2 regions of the Paenarthrobacter sp. 4246 genome follow, and region 2 is predicted to be linked to the other one. Evidence: predicted binding sites of a transcription regulator. Region 2 holds the regulator's gene; the other holds the start of a gene.
The links. The regulator LexA, encoded in region 2, represses DNA repair genes until DNA is damaged. The targets are predictions, from matches to a motif close to TCGAACANNTGTTCGA.
Positions count from the first base shown of each region.

Region 1: a site for LexA is predicted at 1,644-1,659, ahead of ABIE35_RS13750 (shikimate dehydrogenase). Genes of this name have one in related genera too.

Region 1 is NZ_JBEPOP010000006.1:314,405-318,197, forward strand. It holds gene ABIE35_RS13740 (MFS transporter) at 1-561, opposite strand, end outside; gene ABIE35_RS13745 (IclR family transcriptional regulator) at 768-1,538, shown strand; gene ABIE35_RS13750 (shikimate dehydrogenase) at 1,757-2,662, shown strand; gene ABIE35_RS13755 (bifunctional sugar phosphate isomerase/epimerase/4-hydroxyphenylpyruvate dioxygenase family protein) at 2,662-3,793, shown strand, end outside.
Region 2 is NZ_JBEPOP010000014.1:71,244-89,434, forward strand. It holds gene dapF (diaminopimelate epimerase) at 1-403, shown strand, start outside; gene ABIE35_RS20690 (class I SAM-dependent methyltransferase) at 384-998, opposite strand; gene hflX (GTPase HflX) at 1,521-3,083, shown strand; gene ABIE35_RS20700 (ATP-dependent DNA helicase) at 3,076-5,136, shown strand; gene lexA (transcriptional repressor LexA) at 5,133-5,876, opposite strand; gene ABIE35_RS20710 (LysM peptidoglycan-binding domain-containing protein) at 6,222-6,581, shown strand; gene ABIE35_RS20715 (histidinol-phosphate transaminase) at 6,659-7,777, shown strand; gene hisB (imidazoleglycerol-phosphate dehydratase HisB) at 7,824-8,450, shown strand; gene hisH (imidazole glycerol phosphate synthase subunit HisH) at 8,447-9,199, shown strand; gene ABIE35_RS20730 (CG2302 family histidine operon protein) at 9,200-9,358, shown strand; gene priA (bifunctional 1-(5-phosphoribosyl)-5-((5-phosphoribosylamino)methylideneamino)imidazole-4-carboxamide isomerase/phosphoribosylanthranilate isomerase PriA) at 9,406-10,149, shown strand; gene ABIE35_RS20740 (SseB family protein) at 10,149-11,069, shown strand; gene ABIE35_RS20745 (MFS transporter) at 11,119-12,423, shown strand; gene ABIE35_RS20750 (DUF1844 domain-containing protein) at 12,505-12,906, opposite strand; gene infC (translation initiation factor IF-3) at 13,300-14,340, shown strand; gene rpmI (50S ribosomal protein L35) at 14,462-14,656, shown strand; gene rplT (50S ribosomal protein L20, sunset domain variant) at 14,776-15,450, shown strand; gene ABIE35_RS20770 (TrmH family RNA methyltransferase) at 15,477-16,388, shown strand; gene ABIE35_RS20775 (MFS transporter) at 16,537-17,745, opposite strand; gene ABIE35_RS20780 ((deoxy)nucleoside triphosphate pyrophosphohydrolase) at 17,880-18,191, shown strand, end outside.

The sequences.
Region 1 (3,793 bases), on a different contig from region 2:
GTCAGGCAGGGCCACCACAGGAATGAAGACCAGCGCTGCCAGGATCTGGCCGCCCTGTGTACCGGTGAGGGTCCACGAGGTGAAGAACGAGCGGCGGTTGTCCGGAGCGTGCTCCAGGGTCATGGACGAGGCTCCTGCCTGCTCGCCGGCAGCGGAGAGGCCCTGGCAAAGACGGGCCAGAACAAGCAGGACGGGAGCCCACCAGCCGATGGTCTTGAAGTCGGGGAGGCAGCCGATCACAAAGGTAGCTGCACCCATCAGGACCAAGGTGAACATGAGCACCTTCTGCCGGCCGATCCTGTCACCGAAGTGGCCGAGGATCACGGCGCCCACGGGGCGGGCAACATAGGCGAAGCCGAAGGTCGCGAAGGACATGATGGCCGCGTTGGCATCGGCGGACGGGAAGAACACGTGGGGGAAGATCAGGGCCGCGGCCGAGCCGAAGATGAAGAAGTCGTAGTACTCGACGGCGCTGCCCAGGAAGCTGGCAAGCGCGGCTTTCTTAGGGGTTCCGGCGGCGGTTTCAGTGCCTGGCGTCGCTGACGGCATTGTTTGGCTCATGGGTGGTTCCTTCTGTGACGACGATGTCGCGGATCTGGCTTCTGTGGGGAGACCCAAGCGAGGTGCGGCCGGTCAAATCCCATACAAGTAACCACATGGTGAGAGCTACTTGTGCAATACAGCAATAGTGGCTGTGAGTGGGGTCACTTGTCAAGAGATGTCGCCACCATCTAGAAATAGCTCTCACTATGTGAGAGCATCGAGCTATGAGTGTGAAAGAGGACACAAAGACCGACATGGTCGGCAAGGCACTGAGCTTGTTGGTGCTACTGGGCGACGAGCCACGAGGCGCCAGTGCGGCGGATCTTGCGAGGAGTGCCGGGCTGCCATTCAGCACCACGTACCGCCTGCTGGGCTCGCTGACACGCGATGGCTTTGTGGATTACGAGCCCGATGGGCGCCGGTACCACCTGGGCTTGCGCGTCTTCCAGCTCGGCCAGCGCGTATCGAACCATCATGGCTTCGCCGCCACTGCGCTGCCTGTCTTGCAGCGCGTTACCGAGCGCACGCATGAGGCCACTATCCTCTCCGTTCGCGATGGCAACCACCATCTGACGGTGAACAAGGTGGATGGCCCCAAGACCTTTCGCGTCACCAGCGACCCCGGCCATCTCGGGGCGCTGCACACGACATCAGTCGGCAAGGCAATTGTGGCTTTCGAGGAAGAGATCGAGCGGAAGCACCTCCTGGAGGAACTTCCCCTGGATCCCCTCACGGAGCGCTCCATTACCGACCGCGACGCCTTCCGCGCGGAGATCGAGCAGGTCCGCCGGCAGGGCTATGCGGTGATGGACGAAGAGAATGAGATCGGCATGCGCGCCGTCGCTGTTCCCGTCCTCAACTCGCAGGGCCACGCCTTCGCCTCGGTGGCCGTCGCCGTGCCGGTCTTCCGCCTCACCATGGAAGAGCTCATCGCGCACGTACCCACCCTGCAGGAGGCTGCGGCTGAACTCGCGGCCCGCCTGCCCCAGCGCTAGTTCGTTGTGAGGCCTGCTCTGCGCCCCAAATGCTCGAAATACCGCGCAGAGCAGGCCTCGCAACGCACCCAGGCACCATTGCCAAACAAGGCAAATGTTCGCGATAAGAACAAGCGTGCGGAATATGAACACTTGTAGTAATCTAAAGAACACCCGGTCCGGCGGCGCCCCGAGAAGGCGCCGAAAGACCGCGGTGCTGAAGTCAAAGGAGCTTTAGGATGAGCAACCGAGCCGAGTCCGTTCTGGTGGGCCTCATAGGTGAAGGCGTCATGCCCTCGCTCACGCCGCCCATGCACGAACGCGAAGCCGACGTGCAGGGCCTTCGCTTGCTGTACCGCCCCATCGACCTGCTGGAACTCGTGTTGCCGGCCACCGCCGTCGGGGATCTCCTGACCGCAGCCCAGCGCATGGGCTACAACGGCCTCAACATCACGCACCCCTGCAAGCAGCTGGTGCTGGAGCATCTTCATGAAATTTCCGACGACGCCCGTCGCCTGGGTGCTGTCAATACAGTCCTGATTCAAAATGGTCGGCTGATCGGCCACAACACCGACTTCTCCGGCTTCGGCTCGGCGCTCGCCGACGGACTCCCTGGGGCGACGCTGGACCGCGTGGTCCAGTTGGGCGCAGGCGGCGCCGGCTCGGCCGTGGCCTACGCGCTCCTCACGGCCGGTGTGAGCACGCTGGACCTCGTGGACATGGACCCTAACCGCGCTGCCGAACGTGCCGCAGAGCTCGGCGGGCTCTTCCCCGAAGCCACCGTCACGCCGCGAAGCACCGAGGAGTTGAGCCAGATCATGCCCCAGGCCGACGGGTTGGTGCACTGCACCCCCATCGGCATGGCGGCCCACCCCGGCCTTCCCCTGGACATCGAACTACTGGAACCGCGCCACTGGGTGGCGGATATCGTGTACCGCCCCATCGAGACGCAGCTGGTTCGGGAAGCGCGCGCCAAGGGCTGCGAAGTCCTCGACGGCGGTCGGATGGCGGTCGGCCAGGCGGCCGACGCCTTCCAGCTCATCACTGGACGCGAAGCCAACCGTGAACGGATGCGGGCACACTTCCTGGAGCTGATCGCCGTTGAAGATGCCGCAGCCCCCGAGCTTGCGAAGGCTGCCCACTGATGCGCACCGGAATCGCCACGGTCTGCCTCTCCGGCACCCTGAAGGAGAAGATGCAGGCCTGCGCCATTGCGGGCTTTGACGGCATCGAGATCTTCGAGCAGGACCTTGTGACCTCGCCGCACAGCCCGGAAGAAGTCCGGAAAATGGCGGCGGACCTGGGGTTGGGCTTGGATTTGTACCAGCCGTTCCGCGATTTCGACGGCGTCACTCCGGACTTGCTGAAGGCCAACCTCAAGCGCGCCGAGGCCAAGTTCAACCTGATGGAACGCCTTGGCATGGACACCATCCTGGTGTGCTCCAATGTCGCCACGGCAACCATCGACGACGATGCCCTTAGGGCAGGGCAACTGGCTGAACTCGCCGACCTTGCGGGGGCCCACGGCGTCAGGGTTGCTTACGAAGCCCTGGCCTGGGGCAAGTACGTCAACGACTACGAGCACGCCTACCGCCTGGTTGAAATGGTGGACCACCCCAACCTGGGCACCTGCCTGGACTCCTTCCACATCCTCTCCCGTGACTGGGACACGGCGCCCATCGAGGACATCAACGCGGAGAAGATCTTCTTCGTCCAGGTTGCCGATGCCCCCAAGCTCACCATGGACGTCCTCTCCTGGAGCCGCCACTACCGCGTGTTCCCCGGTGAAGGCCAGTTCGAGCTCGCCAAGTTCATGGGCCACGTGGTCCGGGCCGGCTACACGGGTCCGGTCTCTTTGGAAGTCTTCAATGACGTCTTCCGGCAGTCCGACACCGAGCGCACCGCCGTCGACGCCATGCGTTCCTTGATCTGGCTGGAGGAGCAGAGCGCCCAGTGGCTGGCAAGCAGCCCAACCGAAGCCGCGGCCGGCAACGGCGGTGCGTCCCGCCGTCGTTATCCCATGGAACTGGCCACGCTGCCCAAGGTGAACGAGCCCGCAGGCTTCAACTTCGCCGAGGTCAAGGCTGACGACACCGCTCAGCTGGAGAAGCTCCTGGGCCAGCTTGGCTTCGGGTTCCAAGGCCGGCACCGCACCAAGGACGTCCAGCTATGGACCATGGGACAGGCCCGCGTGATCATCAACGAACAGGCGGCACAAGACGCTGAACCGGCCATTGCCGCTCTGGGGTTCGACGTCGACTCTCCAGTGATTGCCT
Region 2 (18,191 bases):
CTCAGTCAGCATGGGCAATCCCCACACTGTGGTTGCTTTGGCCGAACTCAAGGAGTTGTCGGCCACGCAGTTGTTCAAGGCGCCGGTGGTCGATCCCAAGCCTGTCAACGGGACCAACGTTGAATTCGTTGTTCCGGCCGAACCGTTGGTTGAAGACGGCGTCGGCACCATCACCATGCGCGTCCATGAGCGCGGCGTAGGGGAGACCCAATCATGCGGCACAGGAGCCTGCGCTGCCGCCGTCGCCATTCGTCATTGGGCCGGCAACACAGCGCCGAACGACTGGCACGTCAACGTGCCGGGCGGCGTCGTGGGTGTTAAGTTCTTCCCCGGTGCAGGCGGCCGTGAGCATGTAGAGCTCAGCGGCCCGGCCGTGATCGTGGCTACTGGGACGCTTTCCTGACCCGAATGATCCTGAAGGACTTGGACGTGCTCTCCCGGCCCACGGAGTAGCTCTTGTCCAGCTCGCCGGCGAGCCACCGCTGGAGGGAGTCGGAACCAAGGTTCTTTTGAACCACCAGCCAAGCGTTTCCTCCCGGGGCCAGCCGTGGCAACCACGTAAGCAGCAGGCTGTGCAGCTCGTCCTTGCCGATGCGGATGGGCGGGTTGGACCAGATGGTGTCGAACTCGACGGCGGGGTCTACCTCGTGTGGCAGGCTCGCCGTCACGTTGTCCAGGCCCAAGGCAGCCGCGTTCTCATTGGTCAGCGTGACGCAGCGCTCGTTGACGTCCACAGCGTGCACCTTGGCGTGGGGCGCCATCAGCCCCAACGTCAAAGCAATGGGACCCCAGCCGCAGCCGATGTCCAACAAGTTTCCCTGCGGTGAAGGCGGCGGAACTTCGGAGAAGAGTATGGCAGTGCCCTTGTCCACTCCGTCGGGGCTGAAGATGCCGGAGGAGGTCTGCAAGTGGCGTGTGGCTCCAGCGAGTTCCACCGTGAGTGGCTTTCGGGTGAACGGTCCGGCCGGTTGGGCGGTGAAATAGTGTGCAGACTCCATAATTTGCCAGATTAGTTGGCTATCGGCGCCATGGGAAACTGCCTGTCCCCAGGGGCGGCTTGACATTGGATGATAGTGTGAAACGCATGTTCTTGATCTTCGAGTAATAACGCCGCAGCCCGCCTGAGTACTCAGGCGTCACACGGCACCGCCCCGCGATGCAGCCCGGTCCTTGGCAGTTCTGCCAAGCCCCGATCTTTCCGCCAGGCAGGTCCCACCGGCATTTCCGTTGACCCGCGTTTCCGATCACGGATGTCTTGAAGATCACACCATCCAGCCCAGCCCACTGAACCGCCAGCATCTTGTGCGGCTCCAGATAAGCCGGCAGTGCAATCTCCAGATGGCCAGGAACCTCCGCGCGGATCCCACCACGCCAGATCACAGCAACCGCCGTCCATTCCACGGGCGGCCGTTCAGCACAGGAGGCCCTCTTTGGCCCATGCCCGTCAGCCCAGCGCGAATACCGCCCCATCGAACAGCAAACAGCACTATTCTGGAATAGCCGAACAGTCTAAGGAGACCATGACCACCCAGAAGCACTCCGGATCCGATTCCGACGCCCAGGACATGAGTCCTGAACAAATCCAGGCCGTAATCGACCGGATTCTTTCCAAGGATGTACCTGCGCAGGCATCCGATAACGACGATGCCGGTGGTGTGTTCGGCAAGGCGCAGGCCATTTCCACGCTTGACCAGGAACACAGCATCTACGACGGTGACCAGGAAGACCTGGCCGAGCGCCGTGCACTGCGCCGTACGGCTGGCTTGTCCACGGAACTCGAAGACGTCACCGAGGTCGAATACCGGCAGCTGCGCCTTGAGCGCGTTGTCCTGGCCGGACTCTGGACCGAAGGGACACTGGCCGACGCAGAAAATTCGCTCCGCGAACTCGCTGCCTTGGCAGAGACTGCCGGTTCGGAAGTACTTGACGGTTTGGTGCAGCGGCGAACGAAGCCGGACCCAGGGACCTTCCTGGGGTCGGGCAAGGCCCAGGAGCTCAAGGACATCGTTGCCGCGACCGGTGCGGACACCGTAGTGGTGGACACCGAGCTGGCTCCTTCCCAACGCCGTGGCCTTGAGGACATTGTCAAGGTCAAGGTAGTGGACCGCACCACGCTGATCCTGGACATCTTCGCCCAGCACGCCAAGAGCCGTGAAGGCAAAGCCCAGGTTGAACTTGCCCAGCTCGAGTACCTGCTCCCGCGCCTCCGTGGTTGGGGTGACTCCATGTCCCGCCAGGCCGGTGGCCAGGTGGGTGGGGCTGGTGCCGGCATGGGTTCGCGTGGTCCTGGTGAAACCAAGATCGAACTGGACCGTCGTCGCATCCGCACCCGCATGGCCAAGCTTCGCCGTGAGATCGCCGCGATGAAGCCGGCGCGCGAGACCAAGCGCGCCAACCGCCGTCGTAATGCCGTTCCTTCCGTCGCAATCGCCGGATACACGAACGCCGGCAAGTCCTCGCTCCTGAACCGCCTCACTGACGCTGGTGTGCTGGTGGAGAACGCCCTGTTCGCCACCTTGGATCCCACCGTCCGTAAAGCCCAAACGCCGGATGGCATCGGCTACACCTTGGCGGACACTGTGGGGTTTGTCCGTTCGTTGCCGACCCAGCTGATTGAAGCCTTCCGCTCCACCTTGGAAGAAGTGGCGGACGCAGACCTGATCCTGCACGTAGTGGACGCCTCGCATCCTGATCCCGAAGGCCAGATTGCTGCTGTCCGGGCTGTCTTCACGGAGGTGGATGCCCGCAAGGTGCCCGAGATCATCGTCCTGAACAAGGTTGATGTCGCGGACCCCTTCGTGGTGGAACGCCTCAAGCAGAAGGAACCCCGCCACGCGGTGGTCTCCACGCGCACGGGCCAGGGCATTGCTGAGTTGTTGGAAGACATCAGCCAGTCCATTCCCCGGCCGGGCGTACGCCTGGAGCTGCTCATTCCTTACGACCGTGGCGAAATGATCAGTAAACTGCACAGCTCCGACTCGGAAATCCTCACCCTTGAGCACGAGGAAAACGGGACCCGCGTTGTTGTCATGGTCCGCGAAGGACTGGCAGCCGAACTGGAGCCGTTCGTCACCAATGGTTGAGAAGGTGGCGGCAGACGCCGTCGAGTCGTTGGGGGAGAAGACCACCCTCGAGTTGTTGGACCGGGCTGTTGCCGGCATGGGCGGTCAAAGCCGTGCCGGCCAGCACGAGATGGCCAAGTATGTCACCAGGGCTATCGAGACCGGAGAGCACCTGCTGGTCCAGGCGGGAACGGGAACAGGTAAGTCCTTGGCGTACCTGATTCCGTTGATCGCGCATTCGATGGACAGCGACAAACCGACTTTGGTGTCCACCGCCACCTTGGCACTCCAAACGCAGATTGTTGGCCGGGACCTTCCCCGGCTGTTGGAGACCATCAACCCAGCCCTTGAACGCCCCGTCAACGTGGCGCTCGTCAAGGGCAGGGCGAACTACGTCTGCCGGCAAAAACTCGAAGGCGGGTTCCCCAGTGAGGAACCGTCCGAGGGACAGCTGTTTTCCCTGGGCGAGGACACCAGTGTCCCGCACTTTGCTGCGTCCATGGGGGGACCGCAATCACAGCTGGGCAAGGAAGTGGTCCGGCTTCGCGAATGGGCCGAAAAGACCACTACCGGCGACCGTGACGAACTCATGCCCGGCGTCACGGACCGCGCTTGGCGGCAAGTGTCCGTGACGTCCATGGAGTGCCTCGGCGCGCAGAAATGTCCCCTCGCCGAGGAGTGCTTCAGTGAGTTGGCCCGGTCCCGCGCAGGCGAGGCCGACGTCGTGGTCACCAACCACGCCATGCTGGCCGTCAGTGCCTTCGAAGGGCTGGCTGTGCTGCCCGAATACGACGTCGTGGTAGTCGATGAGGCCCACGAACTGCAGGACCGGGTGACGGGCGCGGTGTCAGGCCAGTTGTCCGTGGCCATGGTTCATGCGGCGGCGTCGAGCGCACGCAAGCACACCGCCATCACCGTGGATGCCCTCAATGCGGCGGCCGATCGCTTGGATATGGCCATAGCGGGCGTGCCCAACGGTCTTTTGCCCAACGGGCTCAATGACGAACAGCTCGACTGTTTGGACCAACTGAGGGAAGCCACACGCGCAGCATTGTCGGATTCGAAGACGGAATCTTCCAACGCGGTCGACGGCGGCAGGCAACTTGCTCGCTCACGGCTCATGCTCATTCTTGAGCTTTGCGAGCGGATGCTCGCGGCCAAGGAGAACCGGGAAGTGGTGTGGTTTTCCCGCAACAGCACGTTCGATCCCCAGCAGGGATACTCTCAACCAGACGAGACCGCTCCGGCCTTGATCAACATTGCACCCCTGAGTGTGGCGGGACGCTTGCGTGAAGGTCTCTTTGCCGATCACACGGTGGTGTTAACTTCCGCTACTCTGGCCATCGGCTCGGCTTTCGAACCGGCTGCAGGCGGCCTTGGACTGATTGGCGATGGAGCACCAAGCTGGACCGGGATTGATGTCGGCTCGCCCTTCGATTACCCCAAGCAGGGTGTGCTCTACGTGGCCAAGCACTTGCCCAAGCCCGGCCGCGGAACTTCGCCTGAGGCCCTGGATGAGTTGGAAGACCTCATCCGCGCCTCCGGTGGGGGAGCGCTGTGTCTTTTCTCGTCGCGGCGGGCGGCTGAGGAGGCCGCCGATGCCATGAGACTCCGTCTCGACGTCAGTATTCTCTGTCAGGGTGAATCCACCATGGCAGCACTGGTGAAGCAGTTCGCTGACGAGCCCGATACCTGCCTCTTCGGCACGATGTCGCTGTGGCAGGGTGTGGATGTGCCCGGTGGTTCGTGCCGCCTTGTGGTTATAGACCGAATCCCGTTCCCGCGTCCGGATGACCCGTTGATGACGGCCCGATCGCGTGCCGTGGCACAGTCGGGTGGGAACGGATTCATGGCCGTGTCAGCAACGCACGCTGCCATCCGTCTGGCCCAAGGGGCTGGCCGGCTCATCCGTTCCACGGGAGACAAAGGGGTTGTGGCGGTCCTTGACTCCAGGCTCTCAACAGAGCGGTACGGGGGCTTCCTCAGGGCAGCCCTGCCGCCGTTCTGGGCGACGACGGATAGAACCGTGGTGCGGGGCGTGCTGGAGCGCCTGGGGCCAGCCAAAGCCTCCTAGAGGGAACGCAGGACCGACACGACCTTGCCCATGATGGTGGCCTGGTCGCCAAGGATGGGTTCGTACTGGGTGTTCTGCGGAAGAAGCCACGTGTGCCCATCGCGCTGGCGGAAAGTTTTGACCGTTGCTTCGTCGTCCAGCAGGGCGGCAACGATGTCTCCGTTGATGGCATCGTTCTGCCTGCGGACAACTACCCAGTCGCCGTCGCAGATCGCGGCATCGATCATCGAGTCGCCGGCTACCTTCAGCATGAAGAGTTCGCCGTGCCCTACGAGTTGCCGGGGCAGGGCAAGCACGTCCTCCACTGTCTGGTCAGCAAGGATGGGCCCACCGGCAGCGATACGACCGACCAGCGGAACCATGGCAGTATCGCTGGCGCTGGCAAGCTCGGTCACGGCAAAGCCACCCGTGCTGCGGAGAGCAGTGGGTGCTTCCACTCCCGGAATGGGTCCGCCATCGAGGGTCAAAGGCATGAGGACTTCCATGGCCCGGGGGCGTTTGGGATCGCGGCGGAGATACCCAAGCTTCTCCAGCTGGGAGAGCTGGTGCGTAACGCTCGACAGGCTTGCCAAGCCCACGGTGTCACCAATTTCACGCATGCTGGGCGGATAACCGTTGTCATTGACGGACCGCTGGATGGTTTCCAGGATCTTCTTCTGACGGACAGTCAGGCTCTTGGGAGTTTTTTGAGGCTGCTGGCTCCGCAGGGGTGCCCCGCCGCCGGTGGCTTTCGCTGCCATGTTCGCCAATGCCTTTCCATTCCGCCCGAAGTGTGCCCGGGGTCGTCGGGTCTGCAAAAAATGTCAGACCCTCCTGTTCCACTGAAACAGTGCTGTTTCTTCACTCAAACGTAGGGCAGCCACAGGCGTTTATCAAACATTTGTTCTAGCGAGTCTCGACACCGTTCGTTGATAAGTGCTAAAAATGTCATAGCAAGGTTCGAATATGTGTTCTATAAACCTGATGCTGACGCCGGATGTTCGAACGGAGTGTTCGAACTGACGGAGTTGGGCAGGGGAACGCACAGAATTGGCAGCCATGTACCGGGATCCGGCGCACGGCAATAGCTCAGAAGGGCTCAGCTCATGTCCGCAATCACTACGTTCGCTGATTTCCGCACCACCCAGGCGCCTGCGCGTCTGCGCCTGACCCGACGGGGACGGATGGTCTTCTTCGGCATCCCGGCAATGCTGCTGGTGGCTGCGCTGCTGAGTCTGGCTGGCTTCATCACGTCACCGGCCAAGGCCTCTGACTCGCAGGCGCAACTCCAGCCGCCTGTCGCCGTCACCGTTACAGTCCAGCCGGGACAGTCGCTGTGGGGTATCGCCGGCGCCGCTGCTCCCGAGCGGGATCCCCGCGATGTCATTTCGGAGATCATCCAGCTCAACGACCTCCGTGGCGGCCGGATCCAGCCCGGTCAGCAGCTGTTCGTACCCGCAAACTAGCGGGTTCCGTTCCGCATGAGGCGGCCCTCCGGCGTCACAGTTAGTCGGCAGTCCCGGCAGCCCCTTAAACTGTGGTGGTGAGTGACCAGCTTGAGCGACTTGACCGACTACCCCTCCGGACCAACCTGCGTGGACTGAGCCCTTATGGCGCTCCGCAGCTTGATGTCCCCATTTTGCTCAATGTCAACGAAAACACCCATGGCGTCCCGGCTGATGTGCAGGCGGCCATCACGGAGGCTGTTGCTGCTGCGGCCACAGGGCTCAACCGCTACCCGGACCGGGAGTTCACGGAACTTCGCCAGTCGCTGGCCGAGTATCTTGGCCACAATCTTTCCCCGGACAACATCTGGGCAGCCAATGGATCCAATGAGGTTCTGCAGCAGATCCTCCAAGCATTTGGCGGACCTGGCCGGAAGGCACTGGGATTCCCGCCCACGTACTCAATGTACCCATTGCTTGCCAGCGGCACGGATACCGAATACGTCCGCGGAGTCAGGGCTGACGACTACGGCCTGGATGCTGCCTCCGCTGCTGCGCAGGTCCGGGAGACCGGTGCCAACATCGTGTTCCTGTGTTCGCCAAACAATCCCACGGGAACAGGTCTGGGGTTGGATGTCGTTGAGGCCGTATATGAGGCAGGCGAAGCCAGTCAGGCAATAGTGATCGTGGACGAGGCATATCACGAGTTCGCGCACGACAATACCCCGAGCGCCCTGACCTTGTTGCCGGGACGCGAGCGTCTGATCGTGTCCCGCACCATGAGCAAGGCATTTGCCCTTGCCGGTGCCCGGCTTGGCTACATGGCTGCAGCTCCCGAGGTCACGGATGCCATTCGGCTGGTCCGCCTTCCTTACCACCTGTCGGCTGTTACCCAGGCAACCGCCCTGGCTGCGCTCAACCACAGGGAAGCCCTGATGGCGGACGTCGAGGACATCAAGGTCCAGCGCGACCGTATTGTGACCGAGCTCCTGCGCATGGGCCTGAAGCCTGCCGAGTCGGACTCCAACTATGTCTTCTTCGGCGGACTCAAGGATCCTCATGCGATCTGGCAGGGCCTGCTTGACGCCGGCGTGCTGATCCGCGATGTCGGGATTCCCGGCCACCTCAGGGTCACTGCTGGCACCGAACCGGAAACCACGGCCTTCCTCGAGGCGCTGGAAGCGCTGTTGGACGGCCAGGCGTCACAGCCCGCCTAAACTTGTCCATAGACCCAACCCACTCTTCGTGTATAAGGACGTCCCAATGAGCGAAACCGGCGCCACGCCGTCCGCTGCCCGCACCGCGCGCATGGAGCGCACCACCAGCGAATCCTCCGTCCTGGTGGAGATCAACCTGGACGGATCAGGTGTCTCGGACATCAGCACCTCGGTTCCGTTCTACGACCACATGCTGACGGCGCTGTGCAAGCACTCGTTGATCGACATGACCGTGAAGGCCACCGGCGATACCCACATCGACGCCCACCACACTGTCGAAGATGTTGCCATCACCTTTGGCGAGGTGCTGCGCACCGCTTTGGGCAACAAGGCAGGCATCCGCCGCTTCGGCGAAGCCACTGTTCCTCTGGATGAGGCCCTTGCCCACGCTGTGGTGGATGTTTCCGGCCGCCCCTACCTGGTTCACGGCGGAGAGCCGGCCGGCCAGGAGTACCACTTGATTGGTGGTCACTTCACCGGTTCATTGACCCGCCACGTTTTTGAGGCCATCACCCTGCACGCCGGGATTTGCCTGCACATGAACGTTCTCGCCGGCCGTGATCCCCACCACATCGTGGAAGCCCAATTCAAAGCCTTTGCCCGCGCACTCCGTGCTGCAGTTGAATCTGATCCCAGGGTCGAGGGCATCCCCTCCACCAAGGGGGCATTGTGAGCGGTCAGGTCCTGAAGGACGGGGCAGTGGCCGACACCATCGCTTCGGTCAAGCCCGAGTCCCCGGAAGGCAAGCCCACCGTCACGGTGCTCGACTATGGTTCGGGTAACGTACGTTCGGCTGTCAGGGCGCTGGAGCGTGCCGGCGCCCATGTAGTGCTGAGCTCCAAGCCTGAAGACGTGCTCAACGCCGACGGCCTGGTGGTCCCCGGCGTCGGTGCTTTCGAGACCGTCATGAAGGAACTTAAGGCCGTGGATGCCATCCGGATGATCGGACGCCGGGTTGCCGGCGGCCGGCCTGTGCTGGCCATCTGTGTTGGTTTGCAGGTTCTGTTTGAAGCCGGTGTGGAACACGGCACCGAATCCGAGGGCATGGCCGAGTGGCCCGGCAAGGTGGAGCTCCTGCCTGCTCCCGTCGTCCCGCACATGGGATGGAACACTGTGGATGTGCCGGAAGGCTCCAAGCTTTTTGCCGGCGTCGAGCAGGAGCGTTTCTATTTTGTGCACTCGTACGGTGTGCAGGAATGGAACTTCGATGTTGTGCAGCCTCGCATGGCCCCGCCGCAGGTGACGTGGTCCGAGCACGGCGCACGGTTCATTGCCGCCGTGGAAAATGGGCCACTGTGCGCTACCCAGTTCCACCCGGAAAAGTCGGGGGACGCCGGGGCGCGCCTGCTGCGGAACTGGGTGGACGGCCTGAGAAAGACCGCCACTTCAGGAGCGGAAACCTCCGGAAGCGGTGCCGCCTAGATGTGGTCTGTTGTCCTCATGGGCCTTGCCGGCGTACTGGTGGGCGGCGGTATTTCCTTCCATCAGCAGAAGAAGCCCCGCTGGGTTTCCATCTCTTTCTACATGCTGGCAGGGTTGTCCCTGCTGGCTGCCTACCTCCTGACGCTGCCCGGTAACTGAACCGGTCACCAAGAACCCGCGTCAAACCTCGAACTCCAAGGACCCACATGACCACCTCTGCCCAGCCCGTTCTGGAACTCCTGCCCGCCGTCGACATCGTTGACGGCCAGGCGGTCCGCCTCCTCCAAGGAGAGGCCGGCTCGGAGACCAGCTACGGAACGCCTCTGGAAGCAGCCCTGAACTGGCAGAATGCCGGCGCTGAATGGGTTCATATGGTGGACCTCGACGCCGCATTCGGTCGCGGCAACAACGCGGACCTCATCAGCGAGGTAGTGAAGCAACTGAACGTCAAGATAGAGCTGTCCGGTGGCCTGCGCGATGACGAATCGTTGGAGCGTGCCTTGGAACTGGGTGTCGCGCGGGTGAATCTTGGCACGGCAGCGCTGGAGAACCCCGAGTGGACCCGCAGGGCCATTGACCGCTTCGGTGACAAGATCGCCGTCGGACTTGACGTCCGGGGTACCACCCTTGCCGGGCGGGGCTGGACCAAGGAGGGCGGCGACCTTTGGGAAGTCCTGGCCCGCCTTGAGGATGCCGGCTGCGCGCGCTACGTCGTCACGGACGTTACCAAGGACGGAACCTTGCAGGGGCCCAACGTGGAATTGCTGCGGCAGATGGTGGAGAAGACCGGAAAGCCTGTTGTCGCCTCGGGAGGCATCTCCAGCCTTGAGGACCTCCGAGTCCTGCGTGAACTCGTACCGCTGGGCGTCGAGGGTGCGATTGTGGGCAAGGCACTCTATGCCGGTGCCTTCACGCTGCCCGAAGCCCTGGACGTTGCCGGTCGTCGCTGATGCCCCACGACGCCGGACACCCGCAAGGTCGCCAAGGCCACCCTGGTGCAGGCAGCCGGCACTTGCCGGGCCACATTGCCGCCGCCCTGGCCGGGGCCGGGGGAGCGACTGACTCTGCCGGGCAACCGTGGGCAGGCAGGAGCCTTAGTGGGGACGACGCCAGGATCCATAACTTTGAGGACGACGACGGAACGGCCGACGCCGGCTACGTCACCGCGATTGCCGCGTTGATCAACGGCACCGGAACCGAGGCCGATGTTGTGGCCTCGCTGGCTACTGCACGGGTGTTTGTTCCCGTTGTTGCGCAGTTGGCAGAGGAAGCCGTCGGCGTTGACGGGCTGCATGCTGACAAGCAGGCGGATATGGCATTGGTCACACTCAAAGCGCCCGATGGTCGCAAAGCCATGCCTGTCTTTACCTCGGCGGCTGCACTGGAAGCTTGGCATGGGGAAGCCCGTCCCGTGGCGGTTTACGCGGCCCGCGCTGCTCTTTCCGCAGTCTCCGAGGGTGCGCAGTTGCTGGTGTTGGATCCAGGGTCGGACTTCACGTTCGTGGTCCGACGCCCGGCCATGTGGGCCCTCGCCCAACAGCGGGACTGGACGCCGTCATACCTTGATGATCAACTGGAGTCTGCTCTCGCTTCAACCGTGTCAGGTTTCCGGACCGTGCGCCGGCTGGAGACGCAGCCCGGCGCAGGCGTTGCGTCGCTGACGGCCGACGGGCGGACGGTGTCCGGCGGTGGTTCGGGTCCGGAGTTGCGGGTGGTGCTCTTCCTGGAAGATGGACTCGACGCTGTGGCGGTTCAAACGCTGGTGGCGCAACTCAATGAGGCGTGGGCTCGGATGGATTCCTTCGCTGAGGGCGTTGACTCCATTGAAGTGAAATTGCAGCGTGCGGCGCAGGAGCCTGGGCTGCACTAACGGCAGCCGGTTCCCCGGTCTGCCCCGGGGGAACAAGAGGATTTAGCCAGTGAATTTCGCTCTCTACAAGGAGATGCTGTCCATCCGCCCTGTCCGGCGCTTGCTGGTGGTGGGCATGATCGCCCGTATTCCGCATTCCGCGGCCGGCGTTCTCCTCACCCTGCACATCGTCCTGACTTTGGGCCAAGGCTACGCAGCCGCAGGGGCAGCAGCGGCCGTGATGACCATTGGCATCGCCTTGGGCGCGCCGTGGCGGGGCCGCAGGGTGGATATGGTGGGCCTGCGGAAGGCCCTGATCCCGTCGGTGGTCTCCGAGACCGTGATCTGGTCGATCGTCCCGCATGTATCTTATGAGTGGCTTCTGCCGTTGGTCTTTGTTGGCGGGCTCTTCACCCTGCCGATCTTCAGTGTTGTACGTCAGTCGCTGGGCGTCATGGTGGAGGGGGAGCAGCGCAGGTCTGCGTTCGCCCTCGATTCCATCGCAACGGAACTCGTCTTCATGATTGGTCCGGCCGTTGGAGCCATTGTTGCCACTAGCGGTCACTCGGCGATAGGCCTGACTGCGGTGGGTATCTCGGTCTCCGTGGCTGGCCTTTTCCTCATGTGGTTCAACCCGCCAACGCGAAGCGAAGCGGCCTGCACGCCGGAGGAGTCCGCGGACCGGGCCGCAGCGGATCTTGCTGCCGCTGAAGCGGCCATGGTGGCCTCGGCGCCGGCCCATGTCCAGGAAGCAGCATCGGAAATGGCGCCCTCAACCTCGCGCAGTGCCGCCCTCCGAAGCCGTGTCGCCAGGAATTTCACGTGGTTCACCGCATCCGTGGCTGCTCTCTTCACGGTGGCGGCCGGTTCAGGCATGGTGCTCAGCGGCTCGGATGTGAGCATCGTCGGGTTGCTGGAACGTGGTGGGCACGAGAATGAAATTGGCATCGTGTTCTTCTTCTGGTGCGCCTCATCCGTGATCGGCGGACTGATCTACGGCTCCATGAAGCGCTCCATTTCGCCCATGCTGCTGCTGCTGGGCATGGCCGCCCTGACCATCCCCATGGGATTTGCCCAGGACACCTGGACCCTGGCTTTCCTGTCACTCCTGCCGGGCTTGTTGTGCGCACCCGTCCTGTCTGCGTCGTCGGAGAAGGTCGCCGACCTCGTGGACGAGGAACGCCGCGGCGAAGCAATGGGCTGGTACGGCTCTGCTCTGACGGCCGGCGTTGCGCTGGGCGCCCCTTTGGCCGGCGTTTTCATCGATGCCGTGGGTCCTTCAGCGGGATTCGCGGCCATCGGTTCGGCAGGCGTCGTGCTCTGTATTGCAGGCTTGGTCCTGACTTCCTTGCGTCGACGCGCCGCCTGCGTCTGACACGCAAGTGGAGGAAAGCACGACGGCGGGTCGACCACATGTGGTCGACCCGCCGTCGTTGAAACCTGCGGCAGTTGCCGGCTAGTTCACCGGACCGGTGAACTTTTCGCCGGGGCCCTTGCCTGGAGCGTCGGGAATCAGCGATGCCTCGCGGAAGGCCAGTTGCAGAGAGCGAAGCCCATCGCGCAACGGGCCGGCGTGCTGGGAGCCGATTTCCGGGGCGGCTGCGGAAACAAGGCCAGCGAGGGCTGTGATCAGCTTGCGGGCTTCGTCGAGATCCTTGAGGTCCTCGGCGTTGGGGTCATCCGCAAGGCCTACCTTCACGGCGGCTGCGCTCATCAGGTGAACGGCGCCAGTGGTGATGACTTCTACGGCCGGGACTTCAGCGATGTCGCGGATCTGCTGGGAAACCCCGGCATCAGCGGCAGGCGAAGCCGCGTTTTCGCTGTAGGAGTTGCGGGAATTGCTGTCTTCAGTGCTCATACTGGTAAGCTTGTCACAGACCGACTGGAAGTCGTTATTCACGGCCAACATCAGCAGTAATGCTCCCGCCACGTGCAATGTGCGCTTGGCGGGTTGTTTCTGTAGAATTGTCTTTCAGTTTGCAAGCGGAGTTCTCTCCCACCCGCGTCAGCCGTTTCCCCTCGGGGACAGGATCCCTTTCGGGACAAGAGGTTGCCGGGTACCTGGTCGGACACGTGGGTGGCACAGCCACCCATAGTGCGTACTTCCCGCAAGGGGAGTGCAGCCGATCTTCGAGGCCTTCGATTGCACCAGCAATTGGGGGCCTTCTCTATTTGCCGGTGATATCACCACAACCACAGGAGCTTTAACATTAGCGAGCCAAGAATCAATGAGCGTATCCGCGTCCCCGAGGTGCGGTTGGTCGGCCCTGCCGGCGAACAGGTAGGAATTGTCCGCATCGAGGACGCCCTGCGTCTTGCTGCCGAATCCGATCTCGATCTCGTTGAAGTTGCCCCGCAGGCTAAGCCTCCTGTTTGCAAGTTGATGGACTTCGGCAAGTACAAGTACGAGGCTGCAGTCAAGGCCCGCGAAGCCCGCAAGAACCAGACCAACACGGTTCTGAAGGAAATTCGCTTCCGCCTCAAGATCGACAAGCACGACTACGAAACCAAGCGCGGCCACGCACTTCGCTTCCTCGGGGCCGGTGACAAGGTCAAGGCCATGATCCAGTTCCGCGGTCGTGAGCAGCAGCGTCCGGAGATGGGCATCCGCCTGCTCCAGAAGTTTGCTGAAGATGTTGCCGAGGTTGGCATCGTTGAGTCCAGCCCGCGCATTGATGGCCGCAACATGGTCATGGTGATCGGTCCGCTGAAGAACAAGGCTGAAGCGAAGGCAGAAGCCCGCCGTGCCGCCCAGCGTGCAGAAGCCAAGGCCCAGAACGAGGCCAAGGCGTCGGGACACGTGGACACCACTGGTGACCAGGCTCCGCTGACGCAGACCTTGGGTGACCTTCTTCCGGCCGGCCTGCTTGCTGGCCAAGCCGAGACCACGCAGGAAACTGTGGAGGCTCCCGAGGTTGAAGCGCCCGTTGCCGAAGAGGCTCCGGTTGTTGAAGAAGCCCCGGCAGTTGAAGAGGCAGTGGCAGTCGAGCAAGCTCCTGTTGCAGAGGAAGCTCCGGCGCCTGTTGTCGAAGAAGCTCCCGTAGTCAAGGAAGCCCCGGCTCCCAAGGCTGAACCGGCCAAGACAGCACCTGCAAAGGCTGCACCGGTTGAAAAGGCTCCGGCAGCGAAGGCTGCACCGGCCGAAACGCCGAAGCCTGTGGTTCCGGCCGCTCCGAAGCCCGCGGTTCCTGCGGCTCCGAAGCCCATGGCCAAGCCGGCAGCTCCCAAGCCGGCAGCTCGGCCCGCGGCCCCCAAAGCCGCGCCGAAGCCTGCTTCACGCAAGACCAACTAACTAGTTCAACGCCGCAGAGGCTCCGCCTCTACCGGCAAGCAACCAGCATGCAGGCCCTCGCAGGCCGGCTGCGCGAAAGAATCGCGGATTCGTCCGTGGATACGTAAGGAGATCGGTTCCCATGCCGAAGATGAAGACCCACAGCGGTGCTAAGAAGCGCTTCAAGCTGACCGGTACCGGCAAGCTGAAGCGTCAGCAGGCCAACCGCCGTCACTACCTGGAGCACAAGTCCTCCAGGCTGACCCGTCGCCTCGCCGGCGACAAGCTCGTCTTCAAGGGCGATGCCAAGGTCATCAAGAAGATGCTCGGCGTCTAAGTTCCAAGTTCTTTGGTTGCTGCCATCCGGCAGTGGCCGACTACACCAAAAGCCTTCTCAGGCCGGCCGGGTTTCCGGCAGTAGCAGCTTGGGATAAAGATTTCTGAAGGAGTACGCACGTGGCACGTGTGAAGCGGGCGGTAAACGCCCACAAGAAGCGCCGGGTTGTCCTCGAACGCGCCAAGGGTTACCGCGGTCAGCGTTCGCGCCTGTACCGCAAGGCCAAAGAGCAGCTGCTGCACTCGTTTGTGTACAGCTACGGTGACCGCCGTAAGAAGAAGGGTGACTTCCGTCGCCTCTGGATCCAGCGCATCAACGCTGCATCCCGCGCCAACGGTCTTACCTACAACCGTCTCATCCAGGGCCTGAAGGCCGCTGAGGTTGAGGTTGACCGCCGCATGCTGGCCGAGCTGGCTGTCTCTGACGCCAACGCTTTCGCCGCTCTGGTGAACGTTGCCAAGGCTGCACTTCCGGCTGACACGTCCGCTCCGGCTGCCAAGGCCGTAGCTGCTCCGAAGGCTGCAAAGGTTGCTCCGGCTGCCGCTACGGCAACGGCTGTCAAGGCTGTCGTTTCCGAGAAGCCGGCCATCGATGGCGCAGTTGCCGCTGATGGCGACGAGGCTCCGGAAGGCTACGCCATCAAGGGCAACGCCGAGTCCAAGAAGTACCACGTTCCGGGTTCCACCTGGTACAACACCACCGCTGCTGAGTACTGGTTCTCCACCGTTGAGGCTGCAAAGGCTGCCGGCTTTGAGCCTGCAGGTGGCGAAGCTCGCCAGCAGATCAAGAACTAGTCGCAACAGCCACTAAAGTTCTTTATATGAACGAAACCGGGCGCCCGCAAGACTTTTCGATGACCAACCCCCGAGCTGATCGGGTAAGGGATGTCGCCAAGCTTGCCGGGCGCCCGGCGCGTTTAAAACGCGGACGCTTCCTGGTGGAGGGTCCGCAGGCGGTACGCGAGGCGTTGAGCCTGCACCGTGAGCGCACAGCGGCGGGAGGCTCCGCCGTCGTGCATGAAGTTTTTGCCAGCGAAGCGTGCCTGGACCGTCTTCCGGAACTTGCAGACCTCGCGGAGGGAACGCCGCTCCGGCTGGCCAGCGACGAAGTCCTGGCAGCCATGGCGGATACGGTGAACCCGCAAGGGATTGTGGCCGTGTGCAGTTTTGTGGACGTCACCTTGGAATCAGTGCTCGACGCCGGTCCGCGCCTGATCGCGGTCATGTGCCAGGTACGGGACCCCGGCAACGCCGGCACGGTCCTTCGCGCAGCGGATGCCGCCGGCGCCGATGCCGTGGTCCTGACAGGCTCCAGCGTGGACATCTATAATCCCAAAGCTGTCCGATCCACCGTAGGTTCCCTGTTCCACCTCCCAGTGGTGCTTGGAGCCGATGTTGAGGATCTGGTGGAGCGCTGCAGGGAGCGCGGGATCGGTGTCCTGGCCGCGGACGGTTACGGGACCGTCAACCTGGACAAGCTTCAGGACGAAAATGCTGCCCGGAGGCTCGGGAATGGTGCTGTAGCCTCTGAGTACGCTCTTGAGGCGCCTACTGCCTGGCTGTTCGGTAACGAGGCGCAGGGTTTGTCAGACGCCGAGCTGTCGCTCGCTGACCACCGCGTGGCTGTGCCGGTCTATGGGGCAGCTGAGAGTCTGAATCTGGGCACAGCAGCTACCGTGTGCCTCTACGCCAGTGCACGCTCCCAGCAGGGCGCCATAGTGGGGAACGTGTAAACAGCGCGTCGCTGGTTTCGGCAGTTTGCGCGAGATGTACCGATGACCACTCTTCCTGGCGCAGGACGCGGTACCAAAGCGATGGTGGCGGTTATCGCCGCCCGGCACAAGGCCTGGGAAAGTTCCAGCACCCGCACGGCATCGAAGGTCAGCTGGCAAGCGGCCGTTTGCGCTCCAGCAGGCCGCTGAGCAGGGCCACGCCCAGGCCCAGAACGGCCAGTACCGCGCCCACAAGGGCAGGCGCTACGTAGCCCCAGCCCCACGCGATCACGGTGCCGCCCAGGAAGGCTCCGAGGGCATTGGCGATATTCAGGGCCGAGTGGTTCAGCGAGGACGCCAGGGATGCAGCTCCCGGGGCCGCGTCCAGAAGGCGGGTCTGCAATGCAGGGGTCAGCATCGAACCGACGCCGCCCACAACGAACGCCATGATGAAGGCCGCCCAGGCCCAGTGCGCCGCAATGGCGTAGACCACCAAGGCTACGGCGATGCCTGGCATGACCCAGTAGATGGTGCCCATGACGGACTTGTCGGCGATGCGTCCGCCCACGATGTTGCCCACCACCATGCCGAGGCCGTAGAGGGCCACGACAGCTGGTATGAGGCTCTCGGGGATTCCTGCCACGGATGTCATGGTGTGGGCGATGTAAGTGTAGACGGCAAAGAACCCGCCGAAGCCGATGATGCCGATGAGCAGGGCCAACCACACCTGCAGGCGCTTGAGGGCGCCAAGTTCACGACGGATGCTGGCATCGGGGTGTGCTGCTTCGAAGGGCACGAACTTCCACACCATGGCAACGGTCACTAGTCCGATGGCACCAACAATGATGAAGAGTAGCCGCCAGCCAAAGGTTTGTCCCACCCAGGTGGCCAAGGGCACGCCGATAACGTTGGAAACTGTGAGCCCGGCCATCACCATGGAGATCGCCCATCCGCGCTTGGTTGGAGCAACGAGCCCGGCGGCGATGACGGCGGCCACGCCGAAGAAGGCTCCGTGCGGAAGGCCCGAGGCGAAGCGGGAGAGCAGCATGAAGCCGTAGTCCGGTGCGATGAAGGATGTCAGGTTCGCCAGTGAAAGGAACAGCATGAGTCCCAAGGCGAGATGCTTCTTGGGGAGCTTGGCCCCGAATGCGGCGAAGATCGGTGCGCCGATGACCACGCCAAGGGCGTAGGCCGAGATTAGGTTTCCTGCCTCGGGCGTGCTGATACCGAGTCCCTCCTCCACTTCCTTCAGGAGGCCCATCATGGCGAACTCGGTGGTACCTATGGCGAACCCGCCCATGGCCAACGCCAGGATGGCCAGGCCAAGGTGGCGCCTTGTTGCTTTAGCGGCGGTGGGCGGGGACGTGGTGGTAGTCATAAGCCTATTTCTTGAGGGTGCCTTGTGGGCTGGGGGAATGCGGAGAAAATCCGATAACAAGTTTAGTCCCGTGGCTTGTCGTTGACGCAGGAATGTGACGATGCCCATCAAGCGGCCGCCCCTAGACTGGGGGAGTGACTGCACTGATAAGCGTTGTTGGCGCTGCGATCGTCGACTCCCTTGAAGCACCCACCCGCCTTCTTGCTGCGCGCCGCTCGGCACCGCCGCAGTTTGCCGGTATGTGGGAATTCCCAGGGGGCAAGGTGGAGGCCGGCGAGACTGCCGAGGCCGCACTGCACCGGGAACTTGCCGAAGAGCTTGGCATTGCGGTTCAGCTGGGACACGAGTTGGAGTCAGGTCAACCGGAAGGGTGGGTCCTCAACGAACGGGCCGCCATGCGGGTCTGGTTTGTGGAAATGACAGCTGGCGAGCCCGCTCCGCTGGAA